Linked DNA regions of Xanthocytophaga agilis. The main gene of each other region encodes a partner of the protein of the gene in region 2 in a complex. Links are inferred from orthologs where the notes say so. Each region holds a gene or a part of one and is shown on either strand. Other genes may lie near its edges.

Region 1 (4,179 bases), on a different replicon or contig from region 2:
GTTCCAATACACTTCTGCACTTTGACAAAGAAAAAATCCTGACAACTGTAAATCAGATTAATACTGGCGATTACAAGACTTGTGGCATTCCGCCTCTTTGGGATGGAAAAGCAACTGAGCGGATTTTCTCTTTAATAGATAAATTCCTGAACTAATTACACACATCTGGCAGTTGAATAATCTAACTGCCAGATGTATTCTCAATAGCTTGACATAACTCTATTAAGACCCCGTTAGTTGTCTTGGGATGTAAAAAACATACCAGTTTATTATCTGCTCCAAACTTAGGCATTGCATTAATCAGGGTAAACCCTTCTCCTTCCAATCTCTTCATTTCAGCATAGATGTCCTTCACCTCAAAAGCAATGTGATGCATACCCTCTCCTCTTTTTTCAATATATTTGGCAATTGCACTATCAGGGTTAGTAGCCTGTAATAATTCGATCTTGCTATCTCCAACCTGAAAAAAAGAGGTAATTACATTTTCAGATTCTACAAACTCCCGCTTGTAAGAAGCAACTCCCAATAATTTTTCAAATAACTGTTCTGAAAAATCTACATCTTTGACAGCTACTCCTATATGTTCTATTTTTTGCATAATGAACTTTTCTAAAAGACAATCCGTTTTTATATTTGTAAAAATAGCATTGTTTGCAAAGTATCAAAAACAAATAAATATCGGTATCTCTCATTCATTTCCTTTACATAGACATGATTACAATAACAGATATAGCCAAAGATAAAATCATTGAACTGCGTCAGAAAGATGGGTTAAACGGTGAACACAATATTCGTGTAGCAGTATCAGGTGGTGGATGTTCTGGTTTAATGTATGATCTGAAGTTTGATGCAGCTATCCAACCACAGGACCAGATCTTTGAAGACAAAGGAATTAAAATTTTGGTTGACAAGAAGAGTCTTTTGTATCTGTTGGGAACAGAGCTGGATTTTTCAGATGGATTAAATGGAAAAGGCTTCCAGTTCAAAAACCCTAATGCAACCCGTACCTGTGGATGTGGAGAAAGTTTTGCAGTCTAACTTTATCAGGCAATAAAAATCTATTTCGACCCATGAGAGTTTTCTCATGGGTTTATTTTTGTAACTTGCACCTCATTTTTCAAATCTATATTTCTTCAGACAGAGGATTTGATTCCCCGGAAAGCAAATTGTAGAAAAGAGTAACTTACCTGCCTAATTAACCAATATGAATTACTTAGAAGGACTTAATGAGCCACAACGCGAAGCTGTAACACATGGAGAAGGCCCTTTAATGATTATTGCAGGCGCTGGTTCAGGCAAAACCCGCGTATTAACCTATCGCATTGCCCATTTGATGAACAGAGGTGTAGATCCATTTCGGATTATGGCCCTGACCTTTACCAACAAGGCAGCGGATGAGATGCGTAGTCGTCTTGAGAAGGTTGTAGGAACTGATGCACGCAATATCTGGGCAGGAACTTTCCACTCTGTTTTTTCACGTATTTTGCGAATAGAGGCTCAAAAGATTGGATTTACGAGCCAGTTTTCCATCTATGATACGGATGATGCAAAATCGTTAATTCGAACAATCCTTAAGGAAATGAGCCTGGATGATAAAGTATATCGGGTTAATAATGTACTCTACAGAATATCATCTGCCAAAAATAATCTAATTTCTGCAGAAGCCTATATGAACAGTGCAGAATATCGTGCAGATGATGAAGCAAGTCGGGTACCCGAATTAGGAAAGGTGTATAAAACGTATCAGGAAAGATTACGAAGAGCTAATGCAATGGACTTTGATGACCTGTTGTTCAATACCAATGTGCTGTTCCGTGATCATGTGGATGTACTCAATAAATATCAACAAAAGTTCCATTATATGTTTGTTGATGAGTTTCAGGATACCAATATCTCTCAGTATCTTATTACCAAAAAGATTGCGGCTGTTCATCAGAATATATGTGTGGTAGGAGATGATGCGCAAAGTATTTATGCCTTCCGGGGGGCTAATATTCAGAACATACTTAATTTTCAGCGCGATTTTCCAGATACCAGAATTGTAAAACTGGAACAAAACTACCGATCCACACAGAATATTGTTAATGCAGCCAACTCTGTAATTGCTAAGAATAAAAGTCAGCTTCAAAAGAATGTATGGACAGCAAATGAGGAAGGCAATAAGATTGAGTTAATAAAAGCATCTTCTGATAATGAGGAAGGATCTTTGATAGCAAATTCCATCTTTGAAGAGAAAATGTTGTATCAAAGGCATAATGATGAGTTTGCGATTTTGTATCGTACCAATGCTCAATCCCGTGCATTTGAAGAAGCTTTGCGTAAGAAAAACATCAAGTACCGACTGATTGGTGGTGTTTCATTCTATCAACGGAAAGAGATTAAAGATCTGATCTCCTATCTGCGTTTTACAATCAATCAAAGCGATGAGGAGGCATTTAAACGTATTATCAATTTACCCAAACGTGGGATTGGAGATACCACTGTAGCTAAAATAGTGGTAGCTGCCATGGAAAATAACCTTACACTTTGGGAAGTAGTAGCGAATCCTAAACCCTATCTGGGAGATCGATTATCAGCTCCTATTGAAAATTTTTCGGCTCTGATTAAAAGTTTTCATGCAACTTCTGTTATCAAGGACGCTTATGAAACAGCTGCACATGTAGCCAAAGCGTCTGGCTTATTGAAGGAATTGCATGAAGATAAAACTGTAGAAGGATTGGCTCGCTATGAAAACGTTCAGGAATTGCTGAACGCAATTAAAGAGTATGTAGACAACCCTGAAAGCCCTGATAAAAGCCTTTCCTCTTTCTTACAGAGCGTATCTTTGCTGACCAGTGCCGATGATGAAAAAGATGATAAGGCAGATAGAGTTACACTAATGACTATACACTCTGCCAAGGGATTGGAGTTTAAACATGTATTCATTGTAGGTATGGAAGAAGATCTGTTTCCCTCTCAGATGATGTTGTCCAGCATGGCAGATTTGGAGGAAGAACGACGTTTGTTTTATGTAGCCATTACACGGGCTGAACATAAACTCACACTTTCCTATGCAGAAACCCGCTATCGTTTTGGAAGGCTGCAAACCTGTGAGCCAAGTCGTTTCCTAAAGGAGATTGATGCCAGCTATATGAGGATGACACAAAATACTCGTACGTTTGAAACAGAACGTAATACAAGCTTTGTCAAGAATCTCACAACACGCAAAGCGCCACCAGTCACTACTCCAGCCACTACACATGCTCCTTCAACTAACTTTATAGCTAGTGATACATCTACTCTTACAGTAGGAATGAAAGTTGAGCATCCGAAGTTCGGATTTGGGGTGGTTACCTCTATTGACTTTAGTACTCCAGATAAGAAAGCAAAGATTAAGTTTGAGAAGGATGGAGAGAAAACTCTGTTATTAAGCTTTGCCAAATTAATGATTCATGAATAATATGATAGCTTCTATAGCGGTTGGAGCTTTTACTATCGCTATAGAAGCTCTTATACTAATTATCTTTTCTCTGTATGTTTCTACTGATTATTCAGGTTGTGCTCAATCTGATTTATAGCTTCATTGCATCTAATACGTATAACAGATTATTTAAAACAACTGCCATTATCATCTTCCCACTATTGGCAATTTTCTTACCAATACTTCCATTATTAATCATAGTAAGTAGCTCATCCGCTCCAGATGCTTCTGCATTTGGATACTCAAATGATCTTTTATTTAGTTGGCTTATGCAGATAGGTATGTCTCTATTTATTCAAATCCTATTTAACCTCTTCTTAACTAACAAGATTCAGACTTTTAGAGTAAAAGCAAAAGGAATAAACTAGGAAAACTGATGTTTCGGTATTGAGAATGTAAATACAGATCCTTTACCAGGTTCGCTTTCAACCTGAATATCTCCTCCATTTTTAACCACAAAATCTTTACACAAGGTTAGTCCAAGCCCTGTACCTTTTTCATTACCTGTGCCCACAGTAGTAAAAGCTGTAGCTGTATTAAACAAACGTTCCTGATTTTCCTTTGTCATTCCTAATCCAGTGTCATGAATAGAAATATGAACAAATGAGTCATTGGATGACGAACGTATGGCTATTTTCCCATTGGATTTTGTAAATTTGACGGCATTATTAACCAAGTTTCGTATTACAAGATTAATCATTTCCTTATCTGCGTAGACC
Region 2 (4,228 bases):
AACAAGTCATAGTTACATTAGTAAATGTAAATCTTTTATTTTAAAAATACTATTATGTCTCCTTAGTTGTATAAAACTTTTCCTTAGTAGATTGACCATATTGTTATAAAGTGGAATGCTTTACTTTATAACGAGAAGCAAAATTTAAAGAGTAAGTAAGTATTATAAATAAAAAACCTTCTGGCTTATATGCCAAAAGGTTTTGTCTCATGTTTTCAATAATTACCTTTTCAGATATTTGGATGACTATAACGAGCACTATATGTGCAAATCCAGTCATATAGCTTATATACATCTTCTACTTTAAATAGCTGAGTTCCAGAGTTCATAGTAGCTGCAGATCCACAAGCAACTCCCATACGGACCATCTCCTGAGGTGTCTTGCCATTAGCAAGGCTCCAGGTCATACCTGCAACCATACTATCCCCTGCTCCAACCGTACTTTTCTTCAAAACAGTGGGCGCTGGTATATGTTCATGTCCATCTTTGGTGACTAGTAGCGCACCAGCAGGCCCCATAGAGACAACTACAATTCCGCAATCTCCCCGATTTATTATTTCTTTTGCTGCATCGTCTACATCATCTGTTTCCAGCGTCTCTACTCCTACCATTTTACTAAGCTCACCCAAATTAGGTTTGAGTAAAAATACGCCCTCATTAGCTGCCAGTTTCAGTGGCTCTCCAGAGGTATCCAGAATCAGACGTGCATCGATTTCTTTTGCTACCTTTGCTACTCTGGCATAGAAGTCAGCAGGCAATCCAGGAGGTAAGCTGCCACTTGCTACCAGATAATCTGGCCGGGCAGCCTTTATCGCTTCCAGACACGACAAAGCCTCTATTTCTGAAAGTTGAGGTCCAGGCATCCCAAATCGATATTGTGCATTGGTTGAATGATCAACAACAATAAAATTTTCTCGAGTCCATTGTTCTGTGGGAATAGCCTTGCAGGTAATTTTATCATGCTGTAACAAATCAATCAAAAGAGTACCAGATGGACCACCCGCTGGGAAGATAGCCAGGCTCTCCCCTCCTAATTTATGTATCGCTTTTGACACATTAATTCCACCACCACCCGCTTCAAACTTAGGATTTTCACAACGTAGTTTATGTTCTGGTACCAGCCGATCAATGCTTGTACTTTTATCAATGGCTGGATTTAAGGTTAATGTTACAATACCCATGTAAAGAAGCTGTCCTAGTAAAGATTAATTTGTTGAAATGCTGTGATCTGTACTAACAGATCACAGCAAAGGCAAAATATTACTTTATTCTACTCTTTTCCAACAAAAATCAACGTTCTTTAAGCATACGTTTTAATTCTGTCATTTCATCCCGGAAGCGGGCCGCTTCCACAAAGTCCAGATCCTTGGCTGCACGTTCCATCTTTTTCTGAGTTTCCTGAAGTAATTTTTCCAGTTGGTCCCGTGACATATAAGAAACAATCGGATCAGCAGCTACACTTACCTCCTCACTCTCTACATAATATTGTTTGGCTTCCTTTCGGGCATCGGCTACAGATGTCTGAGTAAGAATGGCCTCGCGCGATTTTTTCACTGTGCGTGGTGTAATACCATTGGCTGTATTGTAATCCTGCTGAATGAGGCGCCGTCTATTGGTTTCATCAATAGCTTTCTGCATAGATTGTGTCATCTTATCTGCGTACATGATTACTTTGCCTCTGTCATTACGAGCTGCTCTTCCTATTGTCTGTATCAAAGATCGTACATCTCGCAAGAATCCCTCTTTATCAGCGTCCATAATAGCGACTAACGTTACCTCTGGCAAGTCAAGACCTTCACGTAACAGGTTTACACCTACCAGTACATCAAATACACCCAGACGTAATTCGCGAAGAATCTCCACCCGATCTAAGGCTTTAACTTCTGAGTGAATATATCGGCATCGGATTCCTAACTTGTCCATGTATTTAGTCAACTCCTCTGCCATACGTTTGGTCAATGTAGTGACTAATACTCTTTCCTCTAGTTTTACTCTTTCTTCTACTTCATCCAGCAGATCATCTACCTGATTCAGACTTGGACGAACTTCTATTTCCGGATCCAACAAGCCTGTAGGACGAATGATTTGTTCAACCACAACGCCTTCAGATCGTCTTAGTTCATAATCTCCAGGAGTTGCCGAAACATAAATAATCTGATTGGTTAACTCCTCAAATTCATTGAAGGTAAGAGGTCTGTTATCCAATGCAGAAGGGAGTCGAAATCCAAACTCTACCAGTGCTGTTTTACGGGATCGGTCACCGCCCCACATAGCCCTGATCTGAGGTAAGGTGACGTGGCTTTCATCCACCACCAATAAAAAGTCATCTGGAAAATAATCCAGCAAGCAGAAGGGTCTTGCACCTGGAATCCGACCATCAAAATAGCGCGAATAGTTCTCGATACCTGAACAGTAACCGAGTTCACGCATCATTTCCATATCAAATTCAGTTCTTTCTTTAATACGCTGTGCTTCCTGGTACTTGTCTTCTTCTTCAAAATAACGTATCTGTGCTACCAGGTCACTTTGAATATGCTGGATGGCGCTATTTAATGTATCACGTCCTGTTACGAATAGGTTCGCTGGAAAAATAGAAATAGCTGGTTGGTCAGAAAGCTTCCGGCCTGATTGAGGATCTATACGTTGCAGTGCTTCTATCTCGTCTCCAAAAAAGATAATCCGGTAACCATAATCCGCATAAGCAGGGAACACATCTACAGTGTCTCCCTTAACCCGAAATGTACCACGTGTAAATTCTGCTTCTGTTCGGCTATATAAAATATCGACCAATGAAAATAAAAGTCGGTTACGAGCCAGTGTCTGTCCTCTTTGCAACTGTAAAATACTCTTCTCATATTCTTCCGGATTACCCATACCATAAATACAGGATACAGACGCCACTACAATCACATCTCTTCGCCCACTCATAAGAGCTGAGGTAGCCGAAAGCCGTAGTTTCTCTATTTCCTCATTAATCATCAGATCCTTTTCAATATAGGTATCTGTAGTGGCCATATAGGCCTCTGGTTGGTAATAATCGTAATAGGAAATAAAGTATTCAACCGCATTGTTGGGAAAAAACTGTTTAAACTCTCCATACAGCTGAGCTGCCAGAGTTTTGTTATGACTTAATACCAGAGTGGGTTTCTCTACATTCTGGATAACATTGGCAATAGTAAATGTCTTACCAGAACCTGTTACACCTAGTAATGTTTGAGAAGGTTCTCCTGTTAATACTCCTTCTGTCAATTGTTCTATAGCTTTAGGCTGATCGCCTGTTGGTTGGTATTCTGATGTTATCTGAAAAGACATAAATTAATCCGGTTTTCAATAGTGATTTTGAAAAACATGCTGCTAAAAACCTCTTCTCAAAGTGAAAAGTCTTAGGAAAAGGCCTTTTGAAGAACGATTTTTACTTATACATAAGTTCCTGTGTATGAAAGATAAATAATTTGGCCAAGACATAAAAATGCAGGTTTTATATATGCCTCTGTTTAGACTTTTCATGTATTCATCCAACTATTAAATACATTCTGTTTTCTAATCATTGGTAAATACTGTTTTTCGGAGACATTTCCGTAATTTTGCACTCGTATGCGAAAAAAGAATAAAAGTTATCCCATTCTGGAGAAAATTACTGTCAGCGATTTTGCTGCAGAAGGAAAATGTCTGGCCCGTTATGGAGAGATTGTGGTATTTATTGAAGGCATAGTGGCTCCAGGTGATGTTGTAGACTTGCGTGTATTCAAGCAAAAGAAAAATTTTTGGGAAGCACAGGTAATAAAAATCCATGAAGCCTCGTCTCAAAGAACTACTCCATTTTGCCAGCATTTTGGAGTTTGTGGAGGATGTAAATGGCAACATATTCCCTATACAACACAACTTGCGCAAAAGCAGGATCAGGTAACTGACAATCTTGAGCGGATTGGAAAGATTCACTTGCCTGAAATACAACCCATTCTTCCTTCCAAAGCAACTACCTATTACCGCAATAAACTTGAATATACCTTCTCATCTAACCGATGGCTGACAGATGAGGATATGCAGAAAGGAGAAATAACAGATCGAACAGCGTTGGGTTTTCACATTCCCAAACGATTCGATAAAATACTGGATATAGAAACTTGTTATCTACAGCCTGACCCTTCTAATAAGATCCGTTTGGCAGTAAGAGAATTTGCTCGTCAGAATAACTATCCTTTCTTTGATTTGGTAAAGCAAGAAGGTT

What was found.
Region 1: the proteins of uvrB (region 2) and QNI22_RS34975 are in contact, whole or in part, in a crystal structure (PDB 7EGT), measured with the Thermus thermophilus proteins. The link is inferred for Xanthocytophaga agilis from one-to-one orthologs. Residues at the interface, in WP_096411307.1 of Thermus thermophilus: Glu23, Leu25, Arg26, Asp27, Gly28, Glu29, Arg30, Phe31, Arg55, Glu326, Asp327, Phe328, Glu379, Ser382, Gln383, His398, Gly400, Arg401; in WP_096412145.1 of Thermus thermophilus: His654, Arg656, Phe657, Gln666, Asp668, Glu669, Lys680, Arg681, Leu682, Ser683, Lys685, Tyr686, Ala687.

The regions. Positions count from the first base shown.
Region 1 is NZ_JASJOU010000019.1:66,642-70,820, forward strand. What follows is about bases 876-3,821. They hold QNI22_RS34975 (ATP-dependent helicase), read left to right. Parts: upstream 876-1,204; coding sequence 1,205-3,439; downstream 3,440-3,821. Other genes in these bases: QNI22_RS34970 (HesB/IscA family protein), read left to right, coding at 876-1,038; QNI22_RS34980 (hypothetical protein), read left to right, coding at 3,514-3,821. Also shown: wecB (non-hydrolyzing UDP-N-acetylglucosamine 2-epimerase), read left to right, coding at 1-155; mce (methylmalonyl-CoA epimerase), read right to left, coding at 182-598; more of QNI22_RS34970, read left to right, coding at 712-875; more of QNI22_RS34980, read left to right, coding at 3,822-3,828; QNI22_RS34985 (ATP-binding protein), read right to left, coding at 3,825-4,179. UniProt on the Escherichia coli protein: A helicase with DNA-dependent ATPase activity. Unwinds DNA duplexes with 3'-5' polarity. Translocates on single-stranded DNA with 3'-5' polarity. Initiates unwinding more efficiently from a nicked substrate than double-stranded DNA.
Region 2 is NZ_JASJOU010000006.1:161,039-165,266, forward strand. The notes cover bases 802-3,796. They hold uvrB (excinuclease ABC subunit UvrB), read right to left. Parts: upstream 3,313-3,796; coding sequence 1,291-3,312; downstream 802-1,290. Other genes in these bases: QNI22_RS18740 (1-phosphofructokinase family hexose kinase), read right to left, coding at 802-1,181; rlmD (23S rRNA (uracil(1939)-C(5))-methyltransferase RlmD), read left to right, coding at 3,595-3,796. Also shown: more of QNI22_RS18740, read right to left, coding at 231-801; more of rlmD, read left to right, coding at 3,797-4,228. UniProt on the Escherichia coli protein: The UvrABC repair system catalyzes the recognition and processing of DNA lesions. A damage recognition complex composed of 2 UvrA and 2 UvrB subunits scans DNA for abnormalities.